DNA from 2 places in the Micromonospora sp. NPDC005298 genome. Region 1 is predicted to be linked to the other one. Evidence: riboswitches for the same ligand, from Rfam matches in the RefSeq annotation. Region 1 holds a riboswitch; the other holds the start of a gene.
The links. A riboswitch is a leader RNA that binds a small molecule or an ion and turns the genes downstream of it on or off. The one in region 1 is predicted to bind cobalamin.
Positions count from the first base shown of each region.

Region 2: linked by a shared signal. The riboswitch ahead of cobN (cobaltochelatase subunit CobN) and the one ahead of ABZS77_RS08245 (ribonucleoside-diphosphate reductase subunit alpha) in region 1 are both predicted to bind cobalamin.

Region 1 is NZ_JBEXGP010000002.1:752,911-757,325, reverse strand. Features, by position in the region: gene ABZS77_RS08255 (ROK family protein) at 1-829, opposite strand, end outside; gene ABZS77_RS08250 (MFS transporter) at 871-2,097, shown strand; cobalamin riboswitch at 2,171-2,388, shown strand; gene ABZS77_RS08245 (ribonucleoside-diphosphate reductase subunit alpha) at 2,582-4,415, shown strand, end outside.
Region 2 is NZ_JBEXGP010000016.1:83,111-87,525, reverse strand. Features, by position in the region: gene cobN (cobaltochelatase subunit CobN) at 1-1,989, opposite strand, end outside; cobalamin riboswitch at 2,288-2,417, opposite strand; gene ABZS77_RS21150 (hypothetical protein) at 2,663-2,998, opposite strand; gene ABZS77_RS21145 (RNA polymerase sigma factor) at 3,127-3,702, shown strand; gene ABZS77_RS21140 (hypothetical protein) at 3,695-4,402, shown strand.

The DNA.
Region 1 (4,415 bases):
CCCGTGCGACGTCGCCGGCCTCGACCGCCCGGTTGTGCACGATCTCCAGGCATCCGTTGCGTCCACACACGCAGCGCGGGCCGTCGAGGTCCACGACGGTGTGGCCGAACTCGCCGGCGTTCGTGTGCGCGCCCCGGTGGGCCGCGCCACCCAGCCAGAAGCCGCCGCCGATGCCGGACTCGACCATGATCAGGGCCGCGTCGCCGAAGGTCCCGCCGTGCCGCCACGCCTCGGCCGTGACCCCCGCGGTGACGTCCTTGTCCAGGTGGACCGGCAGGCCCAGGTGCGCCTCGGCGAGCTCGCGCAGCGGTACGTCGTGCCAGTGCCGCAGACCGTGGGCGTCCCGGACCAGGCCGTTCTCGTGATCCAGCGGGCCGATCATGCCGATACCGACCCCGGTGAGCCGACCCCGCAGCTCGTGGCCTGCGGTGATCGCGTCGACGCCGGTGCGCAGGGCGTGCAGCAGATGGTCCGGGGTGAAGTCGCGGGGGAGCGGGCTGACCGCCGAGTGGTGCACCGCGCCGGCCAGGTCGACGAGCACCAGCCGCAGTGTGCGCCGGGCGACGTGCGCGCCGACGGCGTACCGGCTGTCGGGGACCAACTCGTAGATGACGGCGGGTTTGCCGATCCCCGGACGGCGGACGCCGGCGGACCGGATCAGGCCGTCGGCGGTCAGCCGGGCGATGACCTTGGAGACCGCCTGCGGGGTCAGGCCGGTCGCGGTGACGACGGTGGACCGCTCGAACGTCGGCAGGGTACGCCCCACCGCCATCACCAGCGCCTGGTTGTAGCCGCGCAGGAACGTCACGTCGGCTGTGGTGCGCGTCATCTCGACACCCTATTACGCAACGCTGTTGCTAAATTCTTCCGGTGGATGGACTGAGCAGAAATCGACGCCTCGCGGCGGTGGCCGCCCTGGCCCTGGGCGGGGTGGCGGTCGGCCTGACCGAGTTCGTGGCGATGGGCCTGCTGCCCGACATGGCGCGAGGCCTGCTCCCGCGGGAGTACGCGCTGTCGCCGTCCGACGCGGTCGCCCGGGCCGGCTGGATGATCACCGCGTACGCGCTCGGCGTGGTCGTGGGCGCTCCGCTGATCGCCGCGCTGAGCGCACGACTGCCCCGCAAGAAGCTGGTGCTCGGGCTGCTCGTCCTGTTCGCCGTCGGCACCGTCGCGTCGGCGACCGCTCCGACGTTCGACCTGGTGCTTGTCGCGCGGTTCGTCGCCGCGCTGCCGCACGGCGCGTACTTCGGGGCGGCGGGTCTGCTCGCGGCGGCCCTGCTGGGCCCCGGCAACGAGGCCCGTGGCTTCGCCGCCGTGCTCAGCGGGCTGACCGTGAGCAACGTGGTCGGCGTACCCCTGATCACCCGGCTCGGGCAGTCGGTCGGCTGGCGTACCGCGTACCTGGTCATCGCGGGGGTCTTCCTGCTCACCCTGCTCGCGGTCCTGGCGGTCGTCCCGGAGGTCGCCGCGGCCGTGGAGAGCTCGCCGGCCGCCGAGCTGCGGGCCCTGCGGACCCGGCAGGTGTGGCTCGTCGCGGCGACCGGGGCGGTCGGGTTCGCCGGCTTCTTCGCGGTCAACACGTACATCGCTCCGGTCACCACCGACGTCGCCGGCCTCGCCGCCGCGACGGTGCCGTGGGCGCTCGTCGCGGTGGGCCTGGGCATGACCGTCGGCAACGCGCTCGGCGGCTGGCTCGCGGACCGGGACCTGCGCCGCAGCATGATCGTCGGCTTCGTCGCGATGATCGTGAGCATCACCGTCTTCGGTCTCGTCGCGGCGAACCCCGTCGGCCTGTTCGTGGGGGCGTTCCTGGTCGGCGCGACGAGCCTGTACCTCGGGCCGGTCCTTCAGGCACGCCTCATCACCGTCGCCCCGGGCGCCCAGCTCATGGGCGCCGCCATGAACCAGTCGGCGATGAACATCGCGAACAGTCTCGGCGCGGCCCTGGGCAGTGTCGCCATCGCCGCCGGCTTCGGCTACCTCGCGCCGGCCTGGGTCGGTGTGCTCCTGGCCGTGCTCGGGTTGGGCCTGGCCGGTGTCAGCTTCACCGTCGAGCGCCGCTCGCGCACCCCCGAGCCGGTCCCCGTCGCAGGCTGAACCGCCCGTGACGGCCGTCACCGACACGCCCGACACCGAGATGTGGGGTGTGACAACTCTGCTGTCCCTATATATGGTGTCGAGCGCAGCTGGTTCGGCCGCTCATCCACAGTGGTCGAGGCAAGAGGGAACCCGGTGGGAATCCGGGACTGTCCCGCAGCGGTGAGTGGGAACGACCGCCGTCATCAGCACTGGGCCGCGACGCGGCCTGGGAAGCGACGGCCAGTAGGGGACCGGCGAGACCGGTCACGCCCGCGAGTCCGAAGACCTGCCAGCGCGCCGTACGCCCGCACCCGGGCGCACGGCGGTCCGAGGCCGCGTGGGACGGCCGACGCCACCTGACCCGCGCCGTGCCGGCGTGGTGTCCGCCGGTGTCTGCCCCCTCGCGTCCGGACCAACAGGTCTCGAACTCTCCGAGGAGCGAGTGGTGACAGTCACCGAGGTAGTCCCGTCCGCCGGCGACACGGCACCGCGCCGGACGCAGATGCGGGTCCGCAAGCGCGACGGCGCCACCGAACCGGTGGACGTCAACAGGATCGTCCGGGCGGTCGAGCGCTGGTCCGACGACCTCACCGACGTCGACCCGCTGCGGGTCGCGACCCGCACGATCAGCGGCCTGTACGACGGCGCGACCACCGCCGAACTGGACCGGCTGTCCATCCAGACCGCCGCCGAGATGATCGGCGAGGAGCCGCAGTACTCGCGCCTGGCCGCCCGACTGCTGTCCGGGTACGTCGACAAGGAGGTCCGCCGGCAGGGCGTCACCTCGTTCAGCGCGGCCATCCGCACCGGTCACGCCGAAGGACTGATCGGTGACGACACCGCCGCGTTCGTGGCCGCGCACGCAGCGACGCTCGACGCCGCCGTCGACCCGGACGGCGACCGGCGGTTCGAGTACTTCGGCCTGCGCACGGTGTACGACAGGTACCTGCTGCGGCACCCCAGCACCCGGCTGGTGCTGGAGACCCCGCAGTTCTGGCTGCTGCGGGTGGCCTGCGGCCTGTCCAGCACACCCGACGAGGCCGTCGACTTCTACCGGCTGATGTCCAGCCTGGCCTACCTGCCCAGCTCGCCGACGCTGTTCAACTCCGGCACCCGGCACACCCAGATGTCCTCCTGCTACCTGGTCGACTCGCCGCGCGACGAGTTGGACTCGATCTACCAGCGGTACGCCCAGGTCGCCAACCTGTCCAAGTTCGCCGGCGGCATCGGCATCGCGTACTCCCGGGTCCGGTCCCGGGGCGCGCTGATCCGCGGCACCAACGGCCAGTCCAACGGGATCGTGCCGTGGCTGCGGACCCTCGACGCGAGCGTCGCCGCCGTCAACCAGGGCGGCCGGCGCAAGGGCGCGGCCTGCGTCTACCTGGAGCCGTGGCACCCGGACATCGAGGAGTTCCTGCACCTGCGGGACAACACCGGCGAGGACGCCCGGCGCACCCACAACCTCAACCTGGCCAACTGGATCCCGGACGAGTTCATGCGCCGGGTCGAGGCCGACGGGATGTGGTCGCTCTTCGACCCGCACGAGGTGCCGGAGCTGCCCGACCTGTGGGGCGAGCGGTTCGACGCCGCGTACCGGGCCGCCGAGGCGCAGGGCCGCTTCGTGCGGCAGGTCCCGGCGCGGGAGCTGTACGCGACGATGATGCGCACCCTCGCCCAGACCGGCAACGGGTGGATGACCTTCAAGGACGCCGCGAACCGGCTGTGCAACCAGACCGCCGACGACGGCAACGTGGTGCACCTGTCCAACCTGTGCACCGAGATCATCGAGGTGTCCAGCGACGCCGAGACCGCCGTGTGCAACCTCGGCTCGGTCAACCTCGCCGCCCACCTCGCCGACGGTGACCTGGACTGGGAACGGCTGCGCGCCACCGTACGCACCGCCGTGACGTTCCTCGACCGGGTCATCGACATCAACTACTACCCGACCCCGCAGGCGGCGGCGAGCAACCCGCGCTGGCGCCCCGTCGGGCTCGGGCTGATGGGCCTTCAGGACGTGTTCTTCGCGCTGCGGCTGCCGTTCGACTCCCCGGCCGCGCGGGAACTGTCCACCCGGATCAGCGAAGAGCTGTACCTGACCGCGCTGGAGACCTCCGCCGACCTGGCCCGCCAGTTCGGCGCGCACCCGGCGTACGCGCAGACCCGCGCCGCGCGCGGCCAGCTCCAACCCGACCTGTGGGGCGTCGAGGGTACGCAGACCGCCCGCTGGGCGGCGCTGCGCGAGCGGGTCGAGGCGTACGGGCTGCGCAACTCGCTGCTGGTGGCGGTCGCCCCGACGGCGACAATCGCGTCGATCGCCGGCTGCTACGAGTGCGTCG
Region 2 (4,415 bases), on a different contig from region 1:
GGCGGCGAGGATGTGCAGCCCGTCGCGGATCTGCACGTCCTTGACCTCGCACAGGTACCCGTCGAGGTGCAGCACGAAGTCGTCGAAGTCGTCCGCGTCCGGCATCGCCTCGGCGTGCAGGTCGTGGTGCAGTTCGGCGGCGCGTACGAGGTCCCAGATCTGCGCCCGCACGGTGGGCACCTTGGCCGGGTCGAGCGCCTGCACCGTCGCGTACTCGTCGAGCAGCTGCTCCAGTTTGGCCAGGTCGCCGTAGGTCTCGGCGCGGGCCATCGGCGGCACCAGGTGGTCGATGACCACGGCGTGCGCCCGGCGTTTGGCCTGGGTGCCCTCGCCGGGGTCGTTGACGATGAACGGGTAGACCAGCGGCAGATCCGCCAGGACCGCGTCGGGCCCGCAGTCGGCGGCCAGGCCCAGCCCCTTGCCGGGCAGCCATTCCAGGGTGCCGTGTTTGCCCAGGTGCACCACGGCGTCCGCGCCGAAGCCGCCGTCGGTGACCGGGGCGGCAAGCCAGCGGTACGCGGCCAGGTAGTGGTGACTCGGCGGCAGGTCCGGGTCGTGGTAGATGGCGATCGGGTTCTCACCGAAGCCGCGCGGCGGCTGGATGAGCAGCACCACGTTGCCGAAGCGCAGCCCGGCGAGGACGATGTCGCCGCCGTCGGTGTACAGCTCGCCGGGCGGCTCCCCCCAGTGTTCCCGCATCCGGTCGCGCAGTCCGGCCGGGATCTCATCGAACCACCGCCGGTACGTCTGCGCGGGTATCCGGGCCTCGACGGCGGCCAACTGCTCGGGGGTGAGCCATTCCACGTCGTGCCCGCCCGCGGCGATCAGCGCGTGGATCAGCGCGTCGCCGTCGTCGGGCAGGGGCGCGTCGCCCAGGTGGTAGCCGGCTTCGGCCAGCGCGGCGAGCAGCCGTACCGCCGAGACGGGGGTGTCCAGCCCGACGGCGTTGCCGACCCGGGAGTGCCTGGTGGGGTACGAGCTCAGCACCACGGCGATCCGCTTGTCGCCGTTGGGCACGTACCGCAGCCGGGCGTGGCGTACCGCGATCCCGGCGACCCGGGCGGCCCGCTCGGGATCGGCGGCGTAGACGGAGAGCCCGTCGGCATCGATCTGCTTGAACGAGAACGGCACGGTGACGATCCGGCCGTCGAACTCGGGGATGGCCACCTGCATGGCGGCGTCCAACGGGGACAGTCCGGCGGCGCTGTCGGCCCACTGCTCGCGGGTGCTGGTGAGGCAGAGCGCCTGGATGATCGGCACGTCCAGGGCGGCGAGGGCGCCGACGTCCCAGGCGTCCTCGGCACCGCCGCCGGAGGCCTCGGCGGCGACCGTGCCACCGGCCGCGAGGACAGTGACCAGCAGCGCGTCGCAGCGGGCGAACAGCGCGAGCGGGCCGGCGCTCGCGGTCAGCCCGCGCAGCGAGCCGCAGAAGATCGGCAGGGGGTTGCCGCCGGCCGCCCGCACCGCCTCGACCAGCACGTCGACGAATCCGGTGTTGCCGGCCAGCGCGTGTGCCCGGTAGAAGACGATCCCCACCGTGGGCCGGTACGGGTCGGCCAGGTGCGCGCCGTGCACGCCGTACGCGGGGGTGCGGGCGGGCGGGGCGAAACCCCGACCGGTGAGCAGCACCGTGTCGGACAGGAACCGGGCCAGCTGCCCGAGGTTGTCCGGCCCACCCTCGACCAGGTACGCCAGGGCGTGTGTGGCCACCCCGGACGGCACTGTGGACAGGGCCATCAGCTCCGCGTCGGGCACCGCCTCGCCGCCGAGCACGACAGTGGGCAGTCCGCTGGCGAGCACCGCGGCGAGGCCGTCGGGCCACGCCTGCCGGCCACCGAGGAGGCGTACGACGGCCAGGTCGACCCCGTCGAGCAGGGCGGGCACCTCGTCGGCCGTGAGCCGGGCCGGGTTGGCGAGGCGGTAGTCGGCGTCGCTGGCGCGGGCGGCCAGGAGGTCGGTGTCGGCGGTGGAGAGCAGCAGGGTGCGCACGGCAGGCTCCGGACAGTAACGTCGACACGCTCGCAGGAAGCGGCCTGGCGACGTGGGTGGGCGCGGGTTCGGCGGGTACCGCGATCCGGCCGGCTCACCGGCGCGGGGCCGGCGCCGACGGGCGACGCGGTACGGAACTCAGCGACGAACGGCGCGAGCGCGCGCGGGTACGTGTGCGGGTGCGGGTGCGGCGGAACGGTCGCCGCTCGGGTCACGACGGTGTGCGTCGGTGACAGAGACGTCCTGCGTCATCGGGTCCTCCTCGGGTGTCCACGCCCTGGGGTACATCCGACGGCCGAAGTATCCTGGCTTCCGGATCGACGCTCTCCCCCGGCCTTCCAACCGCAGACACACGGCCGTGACTCACGAGGGGGGATCGCTCCCCGGTGACAGTGGCGGGACCGCGTCGGATTCGCACCGACTTCCTTCACTGCCGTCAGGCCGCGAATGCTGCCACACCGCCGCGCCGCCGGTCAACGCACCCTGCAGGCCACGAGCCGTGGGTCAGTCCGACTCGCGCGGTCCTGCGGCGATGTCGTGAACGGTTCAGCACGCCGGGACGCGTGGTGCGTGACGCACGGCGCGGTGGCACCCGGCACCCGGCGCCCGGCACGGCGGCACAGCACGCGGCGCGCCGCGCGGCCCGGCGGGGCCTTCGCCGACGGCGGCCCGCTCAGCGGGCGTGGCGCTCCGGGTGTGCCCGACTCCACACCCGCATCCGCTCGGGGTAGCCGGTGCGTCCCGCCTCGTACAGCGGCACCGCGTGCTTGCGGGCGATGGCGCCCGCCGCCCGTGGCGTGCCGGTGCGGCGGCGGATCCACTCCCCGTCGTGGGCGATCGCCACCACTGTCGTGTCGGTGGCGGTGGTCTCCGGCTCCAGGTAGAACTCCACCCCCCGCCGGCTGGCGACGAACGCCTCCAGCGCGGCGAGGTCGTCGCGGGTCGCCTCCCGGTCCAGCTTCGTCGGGGTCGCCTCGGCGCCCCGTGCCCGCCGACTGAACCAGCCCATGGCCCCACCCCTCTCCTCGACGCTCCCCCCAGTGCAGCACCAGTTCCTGGCAAAGCCCTGCACGCCGGATGGGAGCAAGCTGACCCCGTACCGGATGGAACCCGCGATCCGCGTGCGGTGTCATGAGGGTGATCGAACCGGAGGTTCCCCTGGACGACCACGTGCTCGTCACCCGCGCCCGGGCCGGTGACCTGGAGGCGTACGACCTCCTGGTCGCCCGACACACCGCGTCCGCGTACCGGACGGCGGTGCTGCTCGGCGCGGGTTCGGACTCCGAGGACATCGTCCAGGAGGCGTTCGTGAAGGCGTACCGCAAACTCTCCCGCTATCGCGGCGACTCGTCCTTCCGGTCCTGGCTGCTGGCGATCGTCGCCAACGAGACGCGCAACCTGCACCGCTCACGCAGCCGCCGCGACGGCCTCGTCCTGCGGGCGGCGGCGGCCGGTCCGGCGTCGGAGGCCGTCGAGGACGGGGCGGTCGACGCGGTCCTCGCCGGGGAGCGGCGCACCGCGCTGGTACGGGCGCTGCGCCAACTGCCGGTACGCGACCGCGAGGTGATCGTCTGCCGGTTCTTCCTCGATCTCAGCGAGGAGGAGACCGTGCGGGCGTTGGGCTGGCCCCGGGGCACGGTGAAGTCGCGGACGTCACGGGCGTTGGCGAAGCTGCGGGGCCTGCTGGACCGCGAGGAGGTCCGACATGGGTGACCTCGAGAGGGAACTCCGCGACCTCTCCACCTGGCTGGAGACAACCGACCCGCCCGAGGTGACCGCACGCGTGCACGCCCGCCTCGCCGCGCCCCCGCGACGCCGGTGGCGGGCGTACGCCGCCGCGGCACTCGCCGCCCTGCTGGTGGCGGTGCTGCCGCCGACACGTACCGCCGTCGCCGACGCCGTAGGCGGCCTGCTGCGCTTCGCGGGCGTCACCATCGCCCCGTCGTCGGGTCGGCCCGCCGGCACTCCCTCGCCGTTGCCGTCGCAGCGGACGTCCGCGCTGGACGAGGCGCGACGGGCGGTGCGCTTTCCGATCCGCGTACCGGCGAAGCTGGGCCCGCCCGAGCGGGTGCTGGTCGCCGATCCGGACGCCACCGGCGCCCACCGGGTGGCGACGCTGCTCTACCGGGGCGGCGCGCTGCGCGTCGACGCCTTCGACGGCCGCCTCAACCTGTCCTTCCACAAGGAGACCGTCCGGCCGGACGCGGAATGGGTCCAGGTCGACGGGGACTTCGCCGTCTGGGTCGGCGGCCCGCACGTGCTGTCCTACGTGGACCGGTCCGGTCAGGTGCACGGGGAGACCGCCCGGCTGGCCGCCTCGACCCTGATCTGGCAGGCGGACGGCGTCAGTTACCGGCTCGAGGGGGATCTCACCAAGCTGGAGGCGATCGACATCGCCCAGTCGATGAGCTAGGAACCCGCCGACC